Linked DNA regions of Sediminicoccus rosea. The protein of the gene in region 2 binds, or shares a complex with, the protein of the main gene of each other region. Links are inferred from orthologs where the notes say so. Each region holds a gene or a part of one and is shown on either strand. Other genes may lie near its edges.

The links.
Region 1: the proteins of dnaG (region 2) and R9Z33_RS23155 are in contact, whole or in part, in a crystal structure (PDB 2R6A), measured with the Geobacillus stearothermophilus proteins. The link is inferred for Sediminicoccus rosea from one-to-one orthologs. Residues at the interface, in WP_049624496.1 of Geobacillus stearothermophilus: Lys456, Leu457, Leu458, Pro459, Ala460, Asn463, Ala464, Leu467, Leu535, Leu536, Ile537, Ala538, Gln544, Glu545, Asp548, Tyr549, His552; in WP_033016901.1 of Geobacillus stearothermophilus: Ser13, Glu15, Ala16, Gln18, Glu91, Leu92, Asp94, Ala95, Val96, Pro97, Thr98, Ala99, Ala100, Asn101, Tyr104, Tyr105, Ile108.

What each region holds. Positions count from the first base shown.
Region 1 is NZ_CP137852.1:4,807,561-4,810,802, reverse strand. The notes cover bases 81-3,013. They hold R9Z33_RS23155 (replicative DNA helicase), read right to left. Parts: upstream 2,334-3,013; coding sequence 828-2,333; downstream 81-827. Other genes in these bases: R9Z33_RS23145 (serine hydrolase domain-containing protein), read right to left, coding at 2,733-3,013; R9Z33_RS23150 (DUF2171 domain-containing protein), read left to right, coding at 2,487-2,723; alr (alanine racemase), read right to left, coding at 81-827. In the rest of the region: more of alr, read right to left, coding at 1-80; more of R9Z33_RS23145, read right to left, coding at 3,014-3,242. UniProt on the Escherichia coli protein: The main replicative DNA helicase, it participates in initiation and elongation during chromosome replication. Travels ahead of the DNA replisome, separating dsDNA into templates for DNA synthesis.
Region 2 is NZ_CP137852.1:1,510,793-1,513,972, forward strand. What follows is about bases 310-3,180. They hold dnaG (DNA primase), read left to right. Parts: upstream 310-791; coding sequence 792-2,570; downstream 2,571-3,180. Other genes in these bases: rsfS (ribosome silencing factor), read left to right, coding at 310-310; R9Z33_RS07265 (23S rRNA (pseudouridine(1915)-N(3))-methyltransferase RlmH), read left to right, coding at 314-775; rpoD (RNA polymerase sigma factor RpoD), read left to right, coding at 2,614-3,180. Outside these bases: more of rsfS, read left to right, coding at 1-309. UniProt on the Escherichia coli protein: RNA polymerase that catalyzes the synthesis of short RNA molecules used as primers for DNA polymerase during DNA replication.

The DNA.
Region 1 (3,242 bases), 3.3 Mb from region 2 along the record:
TAGCGGCCCTTGAGCCGGCCCTCCAGCGCGCGCGGCAGCCCGTCGGCATAGCCGATGCCGATGGTGGCGATGCGGCTCGGCCGGGTCGCGAGCCAAGCGCCGCCGTAGCCCACCGTCTGGCCGGGCGGGATGTTCCGCAATTGCAGGACCTGACCCGTCAGGGTGAAGACCGGCTCCATCGGGTTGGGGCGCCCCGGCGTCGGGTTCAGGCCGTAGAGCGCGGCACCCGGCCGCGCCAGCTCGCTGCCGAAGCGGGGGCCGAGGAAGATGCCCGAGGAATTGGCGATGCTGCGCCGCGCCCGCGGCAGGCGCAGGCAGGCCTCGTTGAAGCGCGTGAGCTGCACGAGGTTCAACGGATGCTGCGGATCCTCCGCCGCGGCGAGATGCGTCATCACATAGAGGATCTCGAGACCGTCCAGCAGCGCCGGGTTATCCGCCAGCTTCTCCAGCTCATCCAGCGCGAGGCCGAGGCGGGACATGCCGCTGTCCACATGCAGGATGGCCGGGCCCGAATGGGCCGCGACGTCATCGAGGCTGTTGAGCACGGGCGTCAGTCCCGCGTGCTTGCCGGCCGGGAAGCCGCCCAGCACCGCGACCATGGGGCCCTCGCCCAGCGTGGCGCGCAGGGCTTCGCCCTCCTCCACCGTGGCGACGAAGAAATGCCGGCAGCCGGCATCGCGCAGCGCGCGCGCGATGGGGGCGGCGCCCAGCCCATAGGCATCGGCCTTCAGCACGGCGGCGACGGCGCCGCCCGCATGGGTTTCGCAGAGCCGGCGCCAGTTCCGCACCACCGCGCCGCAATCAATGGTCAAAAGGCCATGGGGCATTCAATCGCCATAGCTTTGCTCATGCGTGGTGTCGAGATCGCCGAAGCGGGTGAACTCGGCCTCGAAGAAGAGCGGGATGGTCCCGGTGGGGCCATGGCGTTGCTTGGCGATGATGAGGTCCGCCTTGCTGTGGGCGCGTTCCATGTCCTGCTGCCAGCGGGTCATGGCGTCCTGGAACTTCGCGTCATCCGGGAAGTTCGTGATCTTGGGCTCTTTTTGTTTCAAATAGTATTCGTCACGGTAGATGAACGAAACACTGTCCGCGTCCTGCTCGATCGAGCCGGATTCACGCAGGTCGCTCAGCTGCGGCCGCTTGTCCTCGCGCTGCTCGACCGCGCGCGAGAGCTGGGACAGCGCCATCACCGGGATGGACAGCTCCTTCGCGATGGCCTTCAGCCCCTGGGTGATCATGCTGATTTCCAGCACGCGCGATTCCGGCCGCGTGCCGGCGGCGGGCCGCATGAGCTGGAGGTAGTCCACCACCAGGAAGCGCAGCCCCTTGGTGCGCTGGATGCGCCGGCAGCGCGTGCGCAGCGCCGAAAGCGTGATGGCGGGCGTGTCGTCGATCAGGATGGGCAGCTGCGACAATTCGCGGCTGACGCCGACGAAATGGTCGAATTCGCGCTGGCTGATCTCGCCGCGGCGGATGCGGTCGCCCTGGATGCGGCTGGCTTCCGAGAGCAGGCGGTTGGCCAGCTGGTCGGCGCTCATTTCCAGCGAGAAGATCGCGACCTGCCCGGGCTTGCCGCCGGTCTCCTCCGCCTCGCGCAGCAGGGCGCGCGCCGCGCCGAAGGCGATCTTGGTGGCGAGCGCGGTCTTTCCCATGCCGGGGCGGCCGGCGAGGATCATCAGGTCGCTGTCGTGCAGCCCGCCCATCTTGGCGTCGAGGTCGCGCAGCCCGGTCGAGAGGCCTGAGACGCCGCCGCCGCTCTCCTTCGCCTTGGCGGCGATCTCGACGGCGCGGATCAGCGCGCGCTCGAAGCTGATGGCGCCGCCCTCGCTCGCCTTCTCGGTCGCGAGGTCGAAGAGCTGCTGTTCGGCTGCCTCGATCTGGTGCTTGCCCTCCAGCTCCGGCTCGGAGCCATAGGCGCGGTTCACCACCTGCTCGCCCAGGTCGATCAGCTGGCGGCGGATGTAGCAGTCATGGATCAGCTTGCCGTATTCGCCGGCATTGACGATGCCGACCATGGCGCCCAGCAGCTGCGCCAGATAGGCGGGGCCGCCGACCTCGGCCAGCTCGCCGGTGTGCTCGAATTCGTGGCGCAGGGTGACGGCATCGGCCAGCTGGCCATTCTCCACCCGGCGGCGGATGGCGCTGTAGATGCGGCCATGGATGGCATCCGCGAAATGCTCGGCCTCCAGGAACTCGCTGACGCGCTCATAGGCCTTGTTGTTGGCGAGCAGCGCGCCGAGCAGCGCCTGCTCGGCCTCCAGGCTGGCGGGCGGCAGGCGCGAGCCGAGGCCGAAAAGCCCACGGTCGTCCGGCGGCGGAGGAATGTTGTTCATGTGCCCCCTCCATACTCCCGCCCACCGCCCGCCGCCATGGCCAGGGCCTGTGGATAACGGGCGTAACTCTCCCTGGCCCGCCCCTCCATGCCGGGCGGCAACCGGGGCCCGGGCCCCACGTTCCAACGGCTGCAACAAGACGGAGTGAAGGCCATGAGCGGCATGCAGGACCAGATCACGGAACACATGGAGGTCGTCGGCAGCTGCGGCAACCATGTCGGCACGGTGGACCATCTGGAGGGCGAGCGGATCAAGCTCACCCGCAACGATGACCCCGATGGCGGCCGGCACCACCACTACCTGCCGGTCAGCGCTGTCGCCTCGGTGGAAGGGGGCCGCGTGGTCCTCAGCATGAACCACCTGGACGCGCTGAAGGCGCGCACCATGTAGGCTGGCCGGTCAGGCGCGGGTGAAGACCAGACCCCGCGCCCGGCTGGCATTCACGACCAGGCTGCGCCCATCCTCGGCCAGCACCGCATCGGCCCAGCCCTCGAAGAGGGAGGAGGGCATGGCGATCCGCAGATGCCGCGGCCCGAGCGCCGTGATGGCGGAAGGCGGGCCGCGCCGCACCGGGCCCAGGGCCCGCATCACGCCATCCCGGATATGCCATTCGGCGGCGAGTTCCGCACAATGCCAGACGCCGTCCAGCGCCGGCGGAGGCATGGGCGCGGCGCGGCGGAAGAGGGCGCGGTGGCCGGCGTCGAACTCCACCTCCATCGCATCGCCCTCGGGCAGGCTGGCGCGGAAGGGGAAGGCGCCGCGGCGGGCCCTCATCCGCCCATCCGTCGTGGGGATCAGGGCGAAGGGCACGCCGTGCATGCGCGCCGTGCCATCCGCGCCGATGTCGAGCGAGAGGCCCTCCGCCTCGCTCAGCCAGGTGCCGGTCATCGGCGCATGGTCCAGCGGGGG
Region 2 (3,180 bases):
GGAGAACATCGTCATCCTCGATGTCACGAACCGCGCCAGCTACGCCGACCGCCTGATCATCGCGACCGGCCTGGTCGGCCGCCAGATCGAGGCCATGGCGACGCATCTGGATGACGCGCTCGCCAAGGAGGGGATGAAGCTGCGCCGCAATGCCTTCAGCAAGAGCGAGGAATGGGTGCTGATCGACGCGGGCGACCTCGTCATCCATCTCTTCACGCCTGAGGCGCGGCTCAAGTTCGACCTCGAGAAGATGTGGGGCCCGGACAGCCCGATGGGCGAGGCGGCGCCCGGCGAGCAATCGCCGATCTGACGGGTGAAGGCCCGGCTGGTCACCATCGGCCGCTTCAAGTCCGGCGCCGAGGGCGCGCTTTTCGCGCAATACAATGCCCGGCTGCGCCCGCCGCTGGAGCTGACGGAAATCCCGGAAGCGAACGGCAGCCCCGCCGAGGCACGCCGCCGCGAGGGGGCGGCGATCCTGGCCGCCCTGCCGGCGAACGCCCTTCTGGTGGCGCTCGACCTCGGCGCCACGGCGCCGAGCAGCGAGGCGCTGGCGCAGTTGACGGAGCGTTGGGAGGCGGCGGCGCGGCCGCTCTGCTTTGCCATCGGCGGTGCGGAGGGGCTGGACCCCGCGGTGACGCAGCGCGCCGAGCACCGCCTCTCGCTCGGCCCGCTCACCTGGCCGCATCTGCTGGTGCGCGCCCTGCTGGCCGAACAGCTCTTCCGCGCGCAATGCATCCGCGCCAATCACCCCTATCACCGCGCCTGGCGGCCGTGAGATAGATCGGGGTTGCATGGCCCTCCCGCCCAACTTCCTCGATGAACTTCGCGCCCGGACGCCCATGCCGTCCCTGGTCGGACGGCGCGTGCGGCTCACGAAATCCGGGCGGAATTGGAAGGGCCTCTGCCCCTTCCATAACGAGAAATCCCCCTCCTTCTACGTCTACGACGACAGCTTCCATTGCTTCGGCTGCGGCGCGCATGGCGATGCCTTCGCCTTCATCATGCGCGCCGAGGGCGGCGGCTTCATGGAAGCGGTTGAGCGGCTGGCGGGCGAAGCCGGGCTCGAAGTCCCCAAGCCCAGCCCCGAGGCCGCCGCGCGGGAGCGCCGCGCCAAGGATCTGCACGGTGTGCTCCAGGCGGCCGAGGCCGCCTATGCCCGCCGCCTGCGCAGCCCAGAGGGGGCGGAGGGCCTCGCCTATCTCAAGCGCCGCGGCCTGACGGAGGAGACCATCGCCCGCTTCGGCCTCGGCTGGTCCGGCGCGGGGCGGGGCGCCCTGCTGGCGGAACTGCGCGAGGAGGGGATCGACCAGCGCCAGCTCATCGAGGCCGGGCTCATGCAGGAGCGCGATGAGGGGAGGGTTGTGGACCTCTTCTTCAACCGCGTGATGTTCCCCATCCGCGACCGGCGCGGCCGCACCATCAGCTTCGGCGGCCGCATCCTGGGCGATGGCCAGCCCAAATACGTGAACGGGCCGGAGACGGTGCTCTTCTCCAAGCGGCGCAACCTCTATGGCCTGGACCTGGCGCGGGAGGGCGTGTTCCGCGGCGCCCGTCTGATCGTGGCCGAGGGCTACATGGACGTGATCGCGCTGCACCAGGCGGGCTTCACCGGCGCCGTGGCGCCGCTCGGCACCGCGCTGACGGAGGAGCAGTTCCAGGCGCTCTGGCAGGTGAGCCCCGAGCCGGTGCTCTGCCTGGACGGTGATGCGGCCGGCCAGCGCGCCGCCGCCCGCGCGGCCGAGGTGGCCATGCCCCTGCTGGCGCCCGACCACACGCTGCGCTTCGTCACCTTGCCGGCGGGTGAAGACCCGGACACGCTCATCCGCCAGAAGGGCGCGCGCGGCTTCCAGTCCCTGCTGGACGCGGCGCAGCCCCTTTCAGAGGCGGTGTTCGGCCTGATCGTGGGGAACAAGCTGCCCGAGGCGCCCGAGGCGCGGGCCGCCCTGCGCAACCGGCTGACCGGGATCGCCGGCAGCATCCCGGACAAGGCGCTGGCCAGCGAGTTCCGCAGCGATTTCCTCAATCGTTTCTTTGCCTTGTCCCGCGCGCCAGGCAAGCGGGCCGCCCCCCGCCACCCCCGCCCGGTGGCCGACCCCGAGGCGATCCAGGCCGAGCGCGCGCGCATCCTGCTCGCCATCTGCGTCCATCAGCCGGAGATCTTGCGCGACGCGGAAGAGCCTCTCGCCCTGCTCGAACTGCCCGAAGGGCCCGCCCGACAGGTGAGAGATGCGCTTTTGGCGTGGATCGCAGGGGCTGAACGCCTTGACTCGGCGGAGTTGATCGCCCACCTCGCCCAGAGCGGAATGGCCACAGCCAGTCAATGGGTGCTCCGCGCTGCCGGTCTGCCTCCCGAGGCCCGCCCCGGCGCGCAACCCAAAGAGGCGCTGGACGCTTTCTGGCAGATCTATGGTTTCCTCCGGGGTGAGGCGGAGCTGGCTGAGGACGCTCGGGCAGCCCAAAGGGCGTTCGCCGCGACCAACGACATGGCCGCGCAAAATCGCCTGATCCGCCTGACCCAGGCGCTCGACGCGCTCCGGCGCGGCGAGGTGGAGGATGCCGAGGCGACATAGGGTAGGGGGACATTTTTCTCCCCGGATGCAAACGGAGTGACGCATGGCGACCAAGACGGCGAGTGGCAGCGATACGGCCGAGGCGCGTGAGGAAGCCGTTGACGGGGTGGTGCTCGACATCACCTCCGCCGCCGTCAAGAAGCTTATCGTCCGCGGCAAGGAGCGGGGTTACGTCACCTATGACGAGGTGAACGCCGCCATGCCGCAGGAGCAGGTGAGTTCCGAATTCATCGAGGACACCCTCTCCTCCCTTTCGGAAGCCGGCATCAACGTCGTCGAGGCCGAGGAATCCGAGGAAGGCGAGACCAAGGCCGCCAAGTCCGAGGATGGCGAGGAGAAGGAGGACGAGGAGGGCGGCGGCAATGTGGACGAGGAAAGCCTCGGCCGCACCGATGACCCCGTCCGGATGTATCTGCGCGAGATGGGCAGCGTCGAGCTGCTGAGCCGCGAGGGCGAGATCGCCATCGCCAAGCGCATCGAAGCCGGGCGCGACATGATGATCACGGGCCTCTGCGAGAGCCCGCTGACCTTCAAGGCCATCATCGCCTGGTATGAGGCGCTGAAGGCCGAGCCGCCCCGCATGCTGCTGCGCGACGTGATCGACCTCGAG